DNA from 3 places in the Sinomonas atrocyanea genome. Region 1 is predicted to be linked to each of the others. Evidence: predicted binding sites of a transcription regulator. Region 1 holds the regulator's gene; each other region holds the start of a gene.
What was found. Region 1 encodes LexA, which represses DNA repair genes until DNA is damaged. Its sites were predicted from a motif close to TCGAACANNTGTTCGA; they were not measured.
Positions count from the first base shown of each region.

Region 2: the regulator LexA is predicted to act here: its motif matches at 2,696-2,711, upstream of ruvA (Holliday junction branch migration protein RuvA).
Region 3: the regulator LexA is predicted to act here: its motif matches at 2,244-2,259, upstream of SA2016_RS01625 (HNH endonuclease signature motif containing protein).

Region 1 is NZ_CP014518.1:1,817,081-1,822,121, forward strand. It holds gene hflX (GTPase HflX) at 1-247, shown strand, start outside; gene SA2016_RS08380 (ATP-dependent DNA helicase) at 240-2,324, shown strand; gene lexA (transcriptional repressor LexA) at 2,333-3,040, opposite strand; gene SA2016_RS08390 (LysM peptidoglycan-binding domain-containing protein) at 3,394-3,765, shown strand; gene SA2016_RS08395 (histidinol-phosphate transaminase) at 3,858-4,979, shown strand; gene hisB (imidazoleglycerol-phosphate dehydratase HisB) at 5,027-5,041, shown strand, end outside.
Region 2 is NZ_CP014518.1:2,351,858-2,356,898, reverse strand. It holds gene asnB (asparagine synthase (glutamine-hydrolyzing)) at 1-399, opposite strand, end outside; gene pdxT (pyridoxal 5'-phosphate synthase glutaminase subunit PdxT) at 568-1,206, shown strand; gene SA2016_RS10805 (YebC/PmpR family DNA-binding transcriptional regulator) at 1,209-1,964, shown strand; gene ruvC (crossover junction endodeoxyribonuclease RuvC) at 2,019-2,603, shown strand; gene ruvA (Holliday junction branch migration protein RuvA) at 2,751-3,392, shown strand; gene ruvB (Holliday junction branch migration DNA helicase RuvB) at 3,385-4,455, shown strand; gene yajC (preprotein translocase subunit YajC) at 4,586-5,026, shown strand.
Region 3 is NZ_CP014518.1:344,727-349,767, forward strand. It holds gene SA2016_RS01620 (SDR family NAD(P)-dependent oxidoreductase) at 1-686, shown strand, start outside; gene SA2016_RS01625 (HNH endonuclease signature motif containing protein) at 715-2,187, opposite strand; gene SA2016_RS01630 (D-2-hydroxyacid dehydrogenase family protein) at 2,305-3,312, opposite strand; gene SA2016_RS01635 (pentapeptide repeat-containing protein) at 3,399-4,034, shown strand; gene SA2016_RS01640 (MFS transporter) at 4,109-5,041, opposite strand, start outside.

The DNA.
Region 1 (5,041 bases):
CGTGGTCTCGGCCCGGACGGGGCAGGGCATCGCGGAGCTCAAGGAGGCCATCAGCGACGCGATCCCGCGCCCCGACGTGGCCCTGACGATCCTCGTGCCCTACAGCCGCGGCGACATCCTCAACCGGCTGCACACCTCGAGCGCGGAGATCCGCTCGCTCGAGCACGTCGAGTCGGGCACGCGCGTCGAGGTCGTGGTCCGGGAGGAGTTCGCGGCGGAGCTGGAGCCGTTCGTCGTCCATGACTGATCCCCACCGCACCGCAGCGCACGACGGCGGGGGCGCGCCCGCCGTCGTGCGCCCACCGTCCGCCGGCGCGGCAGACGAGCGCGAGGCGCTCGGCCTCCTGGACGCGGCGGTCGCCGCGATGGGCGGCCAGCAGCGCGACGGCCAGCACGAGATGGCCAGGCAGGTCGCCCGGGCGATCGCCGACGGCCAGCACCTCCTTGTCCAGGCCGGCACCGGCACCGGCAAGTCGCTCGCGTACCTCGTGCCGCTCATCGCGCATGCGCAGGCGAGCGACCGCCCGGCAGTGGTGGCCACCGCGACGCTCGCGCTCCAGGCGCAGATCGTGGGCCGCGACCTGCCGCGCCTGCTCGAGGCGGTCACGCCCCACCTGGACCGGCCGGTGGACGTGGCCCTGGTCAAGGGCCGCTCCAACTACCTGTGCCGGCACAAGCTCGAGGGCGGGTTCCCGACCGACGAGCCGGCCGAGGGCCAGCTGTTCTCCCTCGGCGAGGACGCGGTGCCCCACCCGGGCGCCGGGCCCACGAGCCAGCTCGGCCGCGAGGTGCAGCGGCTGCGCGAGTGGTCCGAGGAGACCGAGACCGGGGACCGCGACGACCTCGTCCCCGGCGTCACCGACCGTGCCTGGCGGCAGGTCTCCGTGACCGCCCTTGAGTGCCTCGGCGCGCAGAAGTGCCCCTTCGCCGCCGAATGCTTCAGCGAGCTCGCCCGCCAGCGCGGGGCCGAGGCCGACATCGTCGTGACCAACCACGCGATGCTCGCCATCAACGCCTTCGAGGGCCTCAATGTCCTCCCGGAATATGACGTGGTGGTCGTCGACGAGGCCCACGAGCTCGCCGACCGGGTGACCGGCGCCGTGAGCGCCCAGCTCTCCGGGCAGATGATCCAGGCGGCCGCCTCGAGCGCGCGCCGGCACTGCGCCATCTCGGTCGAGGCGCTCCAGGGCGCCGCCACCGCCCTGGAGCTCTCGCTCACCTCCGCACCTACCGGCCTCCTGGCGCGCGGCCTGAACGAGGAGCAGGCGCAGAACGTCGCGCTCGTCCGGGACGCGTGCCGCGTGGCCCTCTCCGACTCGAAGCCTGGGGAGTCGCAGTCGGCCGACGGCGCCCGGCAGGTCGCCCGGTCGCGGCTCATGGCCGTGCTGGAGGTCTGCGAGCGGCTCCTCGATGCCGAGGCCAACCGCGAAGTCGTCTGGGTCACCCGCCTGGGCGCCCCGGACCCCGTCACGGGCTACTCCACGCCGGACGACGACGCACCGGCCATGCTCCACATCGCGCCGCTGAGCATCGGCGGCAGGCTCCGCGACGGGCTCTTCGACGGGCACACCGTGGTGCTCACGAGCGCGACGCTCGCGATCGGCTCCGCCTTCGAGCCCACCGCGGGCGCCCTCGGCCTCCTGGGGCCCGGCGCGCCCACCTGGACCGGCGTGGACGTCGGCTCCCCGTTCGACTACCCGAAGCAGGGCATGCTCTACGTCGCCCGGCACCTGCCCAAGCCCGGCCGCGGCGTCTCGCCCGAGGCGCTCGACGAGCTCGAGGCACTCCTTGCCGCCTCGCGCGGCGGGGCGCTGTGCCTGTTCTCCTCGCGGCGCGCGGCCGAGGAGGCCGCCGACGAGCTGCGGTCGCGGCTGGAGACCACGATCCTGTGCCAGGGCGAGTCGTCCATGAGCGCGCTCGTGAAGCAGTTCGCGGCGGAGCCGGACACCTGCCTGTTCGGGACCATGTCCCTCTGGCAGGGGGTCGACGTGCCGGGGCAGTCGTGCCGGCTCGTCGTGATCGACCGGATCCCGTTCCCGCGCCCGGACGACCCGCTCATGTCCGCCCGCTCCCGGGCCGTCGCCCAGGCCGGGGGCAACGGCTTCATGAGCGTCTCCGCGACCCACGCGGCGGTGCGCCTCGCCCAGGGCGCCGGGCGGCTCATCCGCACGACCGCGGACCGCGGGGTCGTGGCCGTGCTCGACTCGCGCCTCGCCACCGAGCGCTACGGCGCCTTCCTGCGCGGGGCACTGCCGCCGCTGTGGGGCACCACGGACCGCCGCGTGGTGCTGGACGCGCTCGGGAGGCTCGCGCAGGCGGGCTGAGGCTGCGCTCAGACGGAGCGCAGCACCGAGACGACCTTGCCCATGACCGTCGCCTCGTCGCCCAGGATGGGCTCGTACCTGGTGTTCTGGGGCAGGAGCCAGGTGTGGCCGTCACGCTGCCGGAACGTCTTGACCGTGGCCTCGTCGTCGAGCAGGGCGGCGACGATGTCGCCGTTCTCGGCGCTGTTCTGCCGCCTGACGACGACCCAGTCTCCGTCGCAGATGGCCGCATCGATCATCGAGTCGCCCTTGACGCGGAGCATGAACAGCTCCCCGTAGCCCACGAGCTGGCGGGGGAGCGGCATGACGTCCTCGACCGCCTGGTCGGCGAGGATCGGGCCACCGGCGGCGATGCGGCCGACGAGCGGGACCATGGCCGTGTCCGCTGCGGACGCCATGGTCTCCAGCGTGGCCCCGCCGGCGCCGAGCAGCGCCGCGGCGCCCTCGCCGCTAACGCTGAGCTCGCCCTCGTCGAGGGTGAGCGGCATCAGGACCTCCATGGCGCGCGGACGCTTCGGGTCGCGCCGCAGGTAGCCGAGCTTCTCCAGCTGCGACAGCTGGTGCGTGACGCTCGAGAGGCTAGCGAGCCCGACCGTGTCGCCGATCTCGCGCATCGAGGGCGGGTACCCCTTGAGCTGTACCGAGCGCTGGATCGTCTCGAGGATCCTCTTCTGGCGCGCCGTCAGCCCTTTTGCCGCCTTCGTCCGTGGTGCCATGCCGTCCCTGTCCCTTCGCCGCCCGCGCCTCCGCGCGGTCTGTACCGGCTCGGGACCAGAACTGTCGGACCCCCTCCGCACCATGTCTCCATGGCCTTGAGAGGGAGCAGCCGGTCCGAAGGTTCGGGCCCGTGCCCCGTGCTGCTCCCACCGTAGGACAGTTGTGTGCACCTTTCAAACACATGTTCGAGCGAGTCTGGACATTGTTCGTGGACAGGTGCTAGGAAGGAACCAAGAAGTTCGAAGATGCATTCGAAGAAACTGCACCTCCGAGTCCCGCTCCTGCGCTGGAGCTTCGAAGAATCGAAGCCCGCCGCGCCGCCGGACCCGGGAGGTGCAGGGGAAGGCAGACCATGGCACACGCGATCCATCTCGGCCCCCTCGCGGCACCCCGCGCGGCACGGACCTCCCGCACGCCGCTGCGCCTGACGCGGCGGGGACGCATCGTCCTCGTCGTCGTCCCGCTGTTCCTGGCAACGCTCGCGATGCTCATCGCATGGGCGGCCCTCACGGTGCCGGCCCAGGCGGGCGCGGCGCCCCTCACCGGCCCGGGGGCCACCGTGACCGTGACGGTGCAGCCGGGGGAGTCCCTGTGGACGATCGCCGCCCGGCGCGTGCCGAACCAGGATCCGCGGGTCACCGTCAGTCAGATCCAGGACCTCAACGGCCTCACCGGCGTCCGGGTGCTCCCCGGCGAACAGATCCTCGTCCCGGTCCTCAAGTAGCCGCAAGGCGGCTCCGGTGCCGGGCGTCACGAACGCCCTGTCCTGCCGCCTCCGAATGGGGTGCGCCGAGGGCGCTGGCGTAGGCTGGAGCAGTGGACGACCAGCTTCAGCGACTCAACCGGCTCCCTCTCCGCGATGACCTCCGCGGCCAGCATCCGTACGGCGCGCCGCAGATCGATGTCCCCATCCAGCTCAACGTCAACGAGAACACCCACGGCGTCCCGCAGGACGTCCAGGACGCCATCGTGGAGGCCGTCCGCGGAGTCGTCGGGGGCCTGAACCGGTATCCGGACCGTGAGTTCACGCGGCTGCGGGAGTCCCTTGCCGAGTACCTCGGGCACGGCCTCGCCCCGGAGCAGCTCTGGGCCGCCAACGGGTCGAACGAGGTGCTGCAGCAGATCCTCCAGGCCTTCGGCGGCCCGGGGCGATCGGCCCTCGGCTTCCCTCCCACCTACTCGATGTACCCGCTGCTCGCCGCCGGGACCGGCACCGCGTACCTGAAGGGCACCCGCCAGGAGGACTTCGAGCTCACCGCAGCCTCGGCCGCGCGCCAGGTGCGCGAGCTCGCCCCGAACATCGTCTTCCTGTGCTCGCCCAACAACCCGACCGGGACGGCTCTCGGCCTCGACGTGGTCGAGGCCGTCTACGAGGCGGGCGAGGCGAGCCAGGCCATTGTCATCGTCGACGAGGCGTACGCCGAGTTCGCCCAGCTCGGCACGCACAGCGCCCTCACGCTGCTGCCCGGCCGCCCCCGGCTGATCGTGACGCGCACCATGAGCAAGGCCTTCGCCCTCGCCGGCGCACGCCTGGGCTACCTCGCCGCCGCCCCCGAGGTCATCGACGCGCTGCGCCTTGTCCGCCTCCCGTACCACCTCTCCGCCGTCACCCAGGCCACGGCGCTCGCCGCGCTCGAGCACCGGGCCTCCCTCATGGCCGAGGTCGAGGAGATCAAGCACCAGCGGGACCGCATCGTGAAGGAACTGGCGCGCATGGGCCTCACCCCGGCGTCCTCGGACTCGAACTTCGTCTTCTTCACAGGTCTCGGCGACCCGCAGAAGATCTGGCACGGCCTGCTCGAGGCGGGCGTGATCGTGCGCGACGTCGGGATCCCCGGGAGCCTGCGGGTCACCGCGGGCACCGAGCGCGAGACGAGCGCGTTCCTGACGCGGCTCGAGGAGCTCCTCGCCGCGGACGGCCGCCTGCCCGCCGCCTAGAATAAAAGAAGCACCCCCGCAGACGCCTGATCGAAGGACACACACCCATGAGTACCGAGCTG
Region 2 (5,041 bases), 530 kb from region 1:
CAGGACCAGCTGGCCCCGGTGCCGGTCGAAGATGGCCAGGCCGAACATGCCGTTGAACCGGTCGAACGCCTCGGCGCCCCACTCCTCGTACGCCTGCAGCACCACTTCGGTGTCGGAGGCGGTGCGGAAGCTGCGGCCGGCCGCTTCGAGCTCGGCCCGCAGTTCCCGGTAGTTGTAGACCTCCCCGTTGTAGACGAGGACCGTCTGGCCGTCGGCACTGATCATCGGCTCCTGGCCGTGGGCGACGTCGACGATCGCGAGCCGCCGGTGCGCGAGCCCCACGCTGCCGTCGGTGAAGTAGCCCTCGCCGTCGGGCCCCCGGTGCACGATGCAGGTGTTCATCGCCGCCAGCAGCGATTCATCGAGCCCAGCGCCGAAATAGCCGGCGATTCCGCACATAGTGCTGTCCTCATCTGTTGTCCTGCGGGTCTGCGCTCCATGCTACCGGCGGGGCCCCGGGGAACCGCCGCGGAGGGTCCCGACTAGACTGTCACGGTGACATCGAACGCCCCGACCCCGCCGCAGTCAGCACCGGATCCCCGCCCAGCCCAGGACCAGGGCGCGCCCGTGGTCGGTGTGCTCGCCCTGCAGGGCGATGTGCGCGAGCACCTCGCAGCCCTCGAGCAGGCCGGCGCGCGGGCGGTCAAGGTGCGCCGTCCCGAGGAACTCGACGAGGTCGACGGCCTCGTGGTCCCCGGCGGGGAGTCCACCACCATTGACAAGCTGGCCCGTGCCTTCGGCATCGCCGAGCCGCTGCGGGCCAAGATCCGCGCAGGCTTCCCCGTGTACGGCTCGTGCGCCGGGATGATCCTGCTCGCCGACGAGATCGCGGACCCCACTCCTGATCTTGCAGGCAGGCCGCAGGAGTCGTTCGGCGGCCTCGACATCACGGTGCGGCGCAATGCGTTCGGCCGCCAGCGGGAGTCGTTCGAGACGGATCTGGACTTCAAGGAAGTGGACCAGAGCCGCGGGCCCGTCCACGCCGTGTTCATCCGCGGGCCGTGGGTCGAGCGCGTCGGCCCCGACGTCGAGGTCCTCGCCGAGGTCGATCCAGCGCACGCGTCGCACACGGCGACGCTCGGGGGCAGGTCTAGAATTGTCGCAGTGCGTTCTGGACGGCTGCTCGCCACATCGTTCCACCCCGAGGTGACGGGCGAGACACGGATCCATGAACTTTTCATCCGCATGATCAGAGGAGAAGCGTAGGCATGTCCGGCCACTCCAAATGGGCGACCACCAAGCACAAGAAGGCCGTCGTCGACGCCAAGCGTGCCAAGGCGTTCGCCAAGTACATCAAGACCATCGAGGTCGCCGCGCGCATGGGCGGCCCCGACCTCTCCGGCAACCCCGCGCTCGACCTCGCCGTCAGCAAGGCGAAGAAGAACTCGGTCCCCAACGACAACATCGACCGCGCCATCAAGCGCGGCGCCGGCCTGACCGGCGAGGCGATCGAGTACACCGAGATCATGTACGAGGCCCGCGGGCCGCAGGGCTCGGCGCTCCTCATCGAGTGCCTCACCGAGAACCGCAACCGCGCCGCGGCGGATGTGCGCCTGGCGGTCACCCGCAACGGCGGCTCCATGGCCGACCAGGGCTCGGTCAACTACCTGTTCGCCCGCAAGGGCGTCGTGGTCCTGCCAAAGAACGGCCTCTCCGAGGACGACCTGCTCATGGCGGTGCTCGACGCCGGTGCCGAGGAGGTCAAGGACGGCGGCGAGAACTGGATCGTCTACTCCGAACCCGCCGACCTCCAGGCCATCCGCGACGCCCTGACCGCGGCCGGCATCGAGTACGACACCGACGAGGCCGAGTTCGTGCCCTCGATGGAGGTCGACCTCGACGCCGACGGCGCGCGCAAGTTCGTGCGCCTCGTCGATGCCCTCGAAGACCTCGACGACGTGCAGAACGTGTACACGAACGCGGGCATGAGCGACGACGTCATGGCGGAGCTCGAGAACGACTGAGGCGTGAGTACCCCCGAGGCGCCCGGCGCGCGGACTGCGAGGCCGGGCGCCGGCCTGCGGGTGCTGGGCGTCGACCCGGGCCTGACCCGCTGCGGCATCGGCGTCGTGGACGTCGCCGCCGACCGCCGGGCGACCCTCGTCGCCGTCGGGGTGGTGGGGACGAAGGCCGACGAGCCTCTGGACGCGCGCCTGCTGGCCATCGCCCAGGCGATCGACGAATGGCTCGACCGCCACGAGCCGGAGGTCGTCGCCGTGGAGCGCGTCTTCTCCCAGCTGAACGTGAGCACCGTCATGGGCGTCGCCCAGGCCTCGGGCGTGGTGATCGCCGCGGCGGCGCGCCGCGGCATCCCGGTCGCGCTGCACACTCCCAGCGAGGTCAAGGCCGCCGTGACCGGCAGCGGCCGCGCGGACAAGGACGCCGTCACGCGCATGGTCACCAAGATCCTCCGGCTCGAGACGGCCCCGCGCCCGGCGGACGCCGCCGACGCGCTCGCGCTGGCCCTCGCCCACGCGTGGCGCGGCAGCGCTCCTGGCTCGCCCTCCGCGGCGGGACGCACGACGGCGATGCAGGCCACGGCGCTCACGGCCGCGCAGAGGCTGTGGCAGGAAGCGGAGGCGAAGGCGCGCCGCGGCCGATGAGCCGCGCACGCGCCGGGTGGCGGAAGGGCGAGCCGAGGCGAAGGCGCGCCGCGCCCCTTGAGGCGGGTCCGCGCCGTCGGCCGCTAGAGTTCTCGTAGATATGTTCGGATCCAACGGCCACGGCAACGGGCAAGGCAAGGGGTATCGGTGATCAGCTTCCTCCGCGGTCCGGTCGCCCACGTGGGGCTGTCCTCGGGCGTCATCGACGTCAACGGCGCGGGCATGGCGTTCTGGGCGACGCCCCAGACCCTCGCCGGGCTCAGGCTCGGCGAGGAGGCAACGGTCCACACCTCGCTCGTGGTGCGCGAGGACTCCCTGACGCTGTTCGGGTTCGCCGACGCCGAGGAGCGGGAGGTCTTCGAGGTGCTTCTGGGCGTCTCCGGGGTGGGCCCGCGGCTCGCGCTGGCCGTCCTGGCCGTCCACAGCCCGGAGGCGGTCCGCGTCGCGGCGCACTCCGAGGACGCGAAGGCCTTCACCAAGGTGCCGGGGATCGGTCCGAAGGTGGGCGCCCGGCTCGTCCTGGAACTCAAGGGCAAGCTCGTGCCCCTCGGGACCGCCCAGGAGCCCGCGGTCGCCGCCGCGGGGGCCGAGGCGCCGTGGAAGGCCCAGGTCATCGAGGCGATGGCCTCCCTCGGGTGGAGCGAGAAGGACGCCGCCGCGAGCATCGAGAAGGCGATGGCCGACGCTCCCGAGGTCGCCGCCTCGGGAAGCGTCCCCGAGATCCTGCGGGCCACGCTGCGCTGGCTCGGCCAGGGCGCCCGGGCGCTGAAGGCCGGCGCCCGTGGCTGAGCCGTCGCTGGTCGCCAGCCAGGAGGAGCCCGAGGAACGGGCCCTCGAGGCGGCGCTGCGGCCCAAGTTCCTCGACGAGTTCGTGGGCCAGGGGCGGGTCCGCCGCCAGCTCTCGCTGGTGCTCGAGGCGAGCCGGATGCGCGGCCGCACCGCGGACCACGTGCTGCTGTCCGGACCGCCGGGCCTCGGCAAGACCACGCTCGCCATGATCATCGCCGGCGAGATGAATGCTCCCCTGCGGATCTCCTCCGGCCCGGCGATCCAGCACGCCGGCGACCTCGCCGCGATCCTGTCCTCGCTCTCCGAGGGCGAGGTGCTCTTCCTGGACGAGATCCACCGCATGTCGCGTCCCGCCGAGGAGATGCTCTACATGGCGATGGAGGACTTCCGGGTCGACATCGTGGTGGGCAAGGGCGCGGGCGCGACGGCGATCCCGCTCGACCTGCCCCCCTTCACCCTCGTCGGGGCGACCACCCGGGCGGGACTCCTCCCCGGGCCGCTGCGGGACCGCTTCGGGTTCACCGGCCACCTCGAGTTCTACACCGTGGAGGAGCTCGAGCTCGTGCTGCGCCGTTCTGCGGGCCTTCTGGACCTGAAGGTGACCTCCGCCGGGTTCACCGAGGTGGCCGGGCGGTCGCGGGGCACCCCGCGCATCGCGAACCGGCTCCTGCGCCGGGTGCGGGACTGGGCACTCGTCCACGGCATCGAGCAGATCGACGCGCGCGCGGCGGGCGCGGCGCTGGACATGTACGAGGTCGACGCGCGGGGGCTTGACCGGCTCGACAGGGGGGTCCTGTCCGCACTCGTGACGAAGTTCGGGGGCGGCCCCGTGGGGCTGTCCACCCTCGCGATCGCGGTGGGGGAGGAACCGGAGACCGTCGAGACGGTCGCCGAGCCCTACCTGGTCCGCGAGGGCCTCATGGGCCGGACGCCCCGCGGGCGGATCGCCACGCCGCTGGCCTACGAGCACCTCGGCCTCCCGGTCCCGGCCAGCGCCCCGTTCGCCGAGAGCGCAACGCTGTTCGGTCCGGGCTCGGACGAGGCCGATGGATCGTTGGACTGATCGGGGCCGCCCTGCAGCGTGCCCTTAGACTGGGATCACACCCTCGCGTGGCCGAGGGCCCCTATGCCGCGCCCGGGACCCGCCCGAACGCTACCCGAGCCCCACACAGATTGGACCTTGTATGGACCTGATGACCATCCTCCTGCTGGCGGTCTTCGCCTTCTTCATCTTCACCATGTTCCGGCGGAACAAGAAGACGCAGCAGCAGCAGGCTGAGATGCAGTCCAAGTTCTCGCCCGGCGTGGAGGTGATGACGAGCTTCGGCCTCTACGGCCGGATCGTCTCGGTGAACGACGCCGAGAACAAGGTGGTCCTCGAACTGAGCCCCGGCAACGAGGCGACCGTCCACCGCCAGGCCGTGACCAAGGTCATCGAGCCCGCCGCCCCCGCGGCCGGCGAGCCCGCTGCCCCGCTGGCGGGCGAGGCCGCCCCCGAGGCCGGCGCGGCGCCGTCGTCCGGGATCACGCTCGGCAAGTCCGAGGAGGCGGCCCCCCGTCCTGAGGACCGGCTCGACGAGACGCCGGAGGAGACCCTGCGCCGCCTCAACGACGAAGGCAACACCAGCAAGTAGCCGAACGCGCCGCCC
Region 3 (5,041 bases), 1.5 Mb from region 1:
GGCACGATCTCGTCCTCGTGGCGCGTGGCCAGGACCGCCTGGACGCCCTGGCGAAGGAGCTCGGCAGCCGTCACGGAGTCGCGACCGAGGTTCTGGCCGCTGACCTCACCGACCCCGTGGACCTCGGCACGGTGACCACGCGGCTCGCCGACCCGTCGAGGCCTATCGGGATCCTCGTCAACAACGCCGGCCTGGGGCTCCTCCACGACTTCCACCACACCCCGGTCGAGGAGGAGGTCCACCACCTCCGGCTCCACGTCGAGGCCGCGCTGAAGACCACCCGGGCCGTGCTCCCGGGCATGCTCGCGCGGGGGGAGGGCCGCATCGTCAACGTGGCGAGCGTCGCGGCCTTCCTGCCGAGGGGGACCTATTCGGCGGCCAAGGCGTGGCTGCTCGCCTTCAGCCGGTGGGCCAACGTGCACTATCGGCGCTCCGGGGTGCTCGTCACCGCGCTGTGCCCGGGGTTTGTGCGCACGGAGTTCCATGCCCGCATGGGCATGGAGACGCGGTGGATCCCCGGCTGGGCATGGCTCCGCGCCGAGCGGGTGGTCCGAGACGGGCTCCGCGACAACCTGGCCGGCCGCTCCGTGTCCGTCCCGTCGCTGCGGTACAAGGCCGTCCGCGCGGCCGCGGCCGTGCTGCCCGACCGCGTCCTCGGCGGCCCGGCGCGGCGCCCCAAGCGCTAGGCCGCGCCGGTCTGCCGGCGGCCGCGCGTCAGAAGGGGGGCGGTTCTTCCGGACGCTGTTCCGGCGGCGGTCTATGCCCAGGTTCGGGCGGTAGGGGTGGTCCGGACGGCTGGGACAGTTCGCCGGGCCGAACCGGAAGATCCGCGCTCCGTGGACCCAGGATGTGATCGCGGTCCGAGGGTTCCGAGGGATGGCCGAAGCCGAGGAGCGTCGTCCACACGAGGTCGCCGGATGCCCGGCGTCCGAGCGTGAACAGCGCGAGCGACTTGAGCGCGTGGTGCTTGGGGCACAGAAGAGCAAGGTTGTCGGCATCGGTGCTGCCCCCGTCCTGCCACTCGACCGTGTGGTCGATCTCCGCGCGGCGCGCGGCGCGCATGCATCCTGGGACGCGGCATGCTCCGTCCCTATAGCGGATGAAGCGTCTGAGGGAATCCGGCGGCCGGTACGCTGTCCTGCCGAGCTTCACGGGCACCCCTTCGCTGTCGGTCCAAAGGCGCTGCCACGTCGGCGCCGCGGCCGCCAGCCCTCGGGCGGTGTGCGCGTCGACGACGCCGTAGCCTTCGAGCTCGGCCGCATCATCCGAAGCGCCGAGGAGCACTGCGGCGGGGATATGGACCACGATCTCTGGCCGCAGGAGGTCCGCGAGGCCCTCCGGTGAGGGCACCGCCACGGGTGACGGGCCGGCGCCGTGCGTCGCAAGGGCTGGCCTTTCGGTCGTGCCACCCGCTTCGAGCAGGGCCCGGGCGAACGCGTCGGCGCGAAGCTGCGGCGTGGTGCGGTACTCGCCCTCGGCCTTGTGGGCGCTGTTCGCGATGACGTCGATCCGGTGGAAGGCGGCCATGCCGATCTCGGCCGGCAGGAGGGCGGTCAGCGTGCACATGCCGTCGTCCTCCGAGCGCAGCCAGACTCCGCGATCGGTCTCCGCATGGGTGCGGCGTCGAGTGATGGACTCGGGGTGCAGTCGCTCCCGCAGGGCCAGCACGTTGCGGCGAAGCTCGCTCGGCGTGCGCCGATGGCCCTTGCGGGTGCGAAGGCGCCCTAGCGCCTCGATGCCGAACAGCTCGGCCGCAGTCTGGGGCAGAGTCGACGCCTGCTCGACGATGATCCGGGCGTGCGCCTCCGTGAGGTCCCCGGAGAGGAGCGCCTCGTGCACCGCGGGATGACGGCCCACGAGGGCCTGGGAGAAGTTCACTGTACGCGCAGCAGCCGCCTCGGAGGTTCCTTGGAGGAGGGCAACCTCGGACACCGCAACAGCGTGGGCGATGTCCCCGTTGAGCCTGGCGGGCTGGCCGTCCCGGCCTTCGAGCGGCTCCTCGGAGATGAGCTGCGCACACCGGTCCACGAGGAACGCCCGCATCGCGGCGCTGTACGCGTCGAAGTCCGCGAACGCCTCGAGCGCTTCCGCCACTCCTCGAGCCGTGTCCAGTGCGGTGGGGTCCAGGGCCAGCAGGCCCCCGAGCACCGCCGGGCGACGCGAGGTGAACGAGAGTTCGTCCGGCACCGCCACTGAATATGCTGTGATCCCCACGCACGCCACCCCCTCCCGCTCTATTCTATCCGAAAATGTATTCGATAGATAGACTGCAGGAGAGAAGATGTATACGTCGAACGGATCTGCCTACTTGGGCGGAAGCTCCATGACCCGCACCGGCGACCCCGCGGCCCACGCCTCGATGTCCTCCACAGCATCACGGTAGAAGACCTCGTACTGCTCGCGCGTGACATAGCCGATGTGCGGGGTGAGGAAGGTCCGCGGCGCCGTCCGCAGCGGGTGATCGGCCGGCAGGGGCTCGACGTCGTACACGTCGAGGGCCGCGCCGCCGATCCGGCCCGCCTCGAGGGCCTCCACGAGCGCAGCCTCGTCCACGATCGGCCCGCGCGAGCTGTTCACGAGCAGGGCATCCGGCTTCATGAGTGCGAGCTCCGCGGCACCCACGAGACCCCGCGTCCGCTTCGACAGGACCAGATGGATCGAGAGGATGTCCGCCTCGGCGAAGAGCTCGTCCTTCCCGACCCGGCGCACGCCGACCTCCGCCGCGTGCTCGTCGGTGAGGTTCTGGCTCCACGCGATGACGTCCATCCCGAATGCGAGGCCCACGCGCGCCACCCGGCTGCCGAGGTTGCCCAGGCCCAGCAGGCCCAGCCGCGCACCTTCGAGGCCCCGGCCCACGGTGGTCTGCCAGCCGCCGTCGCCCGTCCAGCCCGATCCGCCCGAGCCGAGTTCGGCGTCGAGCCGGCGCACGGCCGCGTGGATGAGCGCCCACGTGTGCTCGGCGGCGGGGGAGGGGAGATAGCCGGTGCCGCAGACTGGGATGCCGCGGGCGGCCGTCGCCTTGAGGTCGATCGACGCGTTGCGCCGGCCCGTCGAGACGATGAACTTCACGTTCGGCAGCCGCTCGAGCCGCGCCGCCGTCAGGGGCGTGCGCTCGCGCATGGCCACGAGCACGTCGAAGGGGGCGAGCGCGGCGGCCACGGCGCCGTCGTCGTGCCCCAGGTGCTCGCGGAACACGGTGACCTCGGCGCCCGCGTCCTCGAGCCGGGCGAACCCGCCCATCTCCCGGGCCACGCCTTGGTAGTCGTCGAGGACCGCGATCTTCAGTCCCTGGATGCCTGTGAGGGAAGCCATGCGCCCAGCCTAGTTCCGTCCAGCCGGATTCAGGCGCGTGCGGAATGGCCCTGCCGGGTTCGCGGCGGCGCGGCTACCCTCGACGCATGGCAGACTCGATCCGCTCCCCCCGCCCCGCCCGGAATGCCGGCCCGCGCGCCCGGGACCAGGGCGCCCCACGCCTCGAACCGCTGCTCCTCGAGGGACTCGAGCCCGGTCTCGCGGGCGACCCGGAGGCCGGGCACCGCACGGAGGGGCTCGCCTTCGACGGCGCGGACTTCACGGGCCGCGAGCTCGGCGCCGCCACCTTCTCGGAGTGCGCCTTCCGTGACGTCACGGCGCACGACGCCGACCTCCGCTCGGTCTCCTTCCTCGACTGCCGCTTCGAGCGGCTCAACGCCCCCAGCCTGCCGGCACCGCGGAGCCGCTGGCGGGGCGTCGAGATCGAGGCCTCCAGGATCGGCTCCGCGGAGCTGTACGACGCCGAGCTGAACGGCGTCCTCGTGCGCGGCTGCAAGCTCGGCTACGTCAACCTGCGCGGCGCCCGGCTGCGCGACGTGAAGTTCGAGGACTGCGCGATCGAGGAGCTCGATCTCGGCCACGCGTCGGCGATGCGCGTGGCCTTCGAGGGCACCCAGATCGATGCGCTCGACGCCAGGGGGCATCCTTCGAGCATGTGGACATGCGAGGAGCCCGCCTCTCCCGGGTGTCCGGGATCGACGGGCTCCGCGGGGCGACCGTGAGCGGCCTCCAGGCCGCCGAGCTCGCGGAGCTCATGGCAGCGCGGCTCGGGATCGCCGTCGAGGGCTGAGGGCCCTCAGTTCTTGACGGAGGCGGGAGCCATCGGGACCTCGGGCACCGGGCCGGAGATCGGGCCCGACGCGACCGGCGCCTCGCCGGACACCTGGGCCTCGAGCGCGGTGGCCTCCAGGTCCACACCGGCCTCCTGCGCGGCCTCGACGGCAGCCGGGTGGTCGAGCGGGAGCTGCAGCGCCACGCCGTCGTCCGCCAGCGCGACGGGGACCTCGGGGAGCGGCATGTGCTCGAGGTCGATGTGCGGGTTCTCCTCCTGGTGCGCGACCACCTCGCGCGCCTCGGCCTCGGTGTCAACGCTCGGCAGCGAGCCGGGCAGCGGGCGCTGCGAGGACTCGCGCAGGAACCAGATGGCCACCGCGCCGACCACCGAGGTGGCCATGAGGTAGTACGCCGGCATCATGTCGTTGCCGGTGGACTGGATGAGGGCGTCGATGATGAACGGCGTGGTCCCGCCGAAGATGGCCACGGCGAAGTTGTACGCGATGCCCATGGCGCCGTAGCGGCTCGCCGTGGGGAACTGCGCGGGCAGGGCCGAGGCGAGGTTGGCCACGTAGAACGTCACGGGGAACGCGATCAGTGCGAGGCCGGCGAGGGTCGCCGGGATGGAGCCCACGCCGATGAGCAGGAACGCGGGGATCGAGAGCACGATCGTGCTCACGGCGCCGATCCAGAGCACCGGGCGGCGGCCGATCTTGTCGGAGAGCTTGCCGGTGAGCGGGATGCACAGGCTCATGACCACGAGCACGGGGATCGTCAGGATCGTGCCGTGGAGCTCGTCGTAGCCCTTGGACTCTGTCAGGTAGGTCGGCATGTACGAGGTGAGCGCGTAGCCCACCGTGTTCGCCGCGGCGACGAGGACCATGGCCACGATGATCTGGCGCCAGTAGCTGCGCACGATCTGCAGGGGGCCCTTGGTTGCGATCTCGTCATGCGT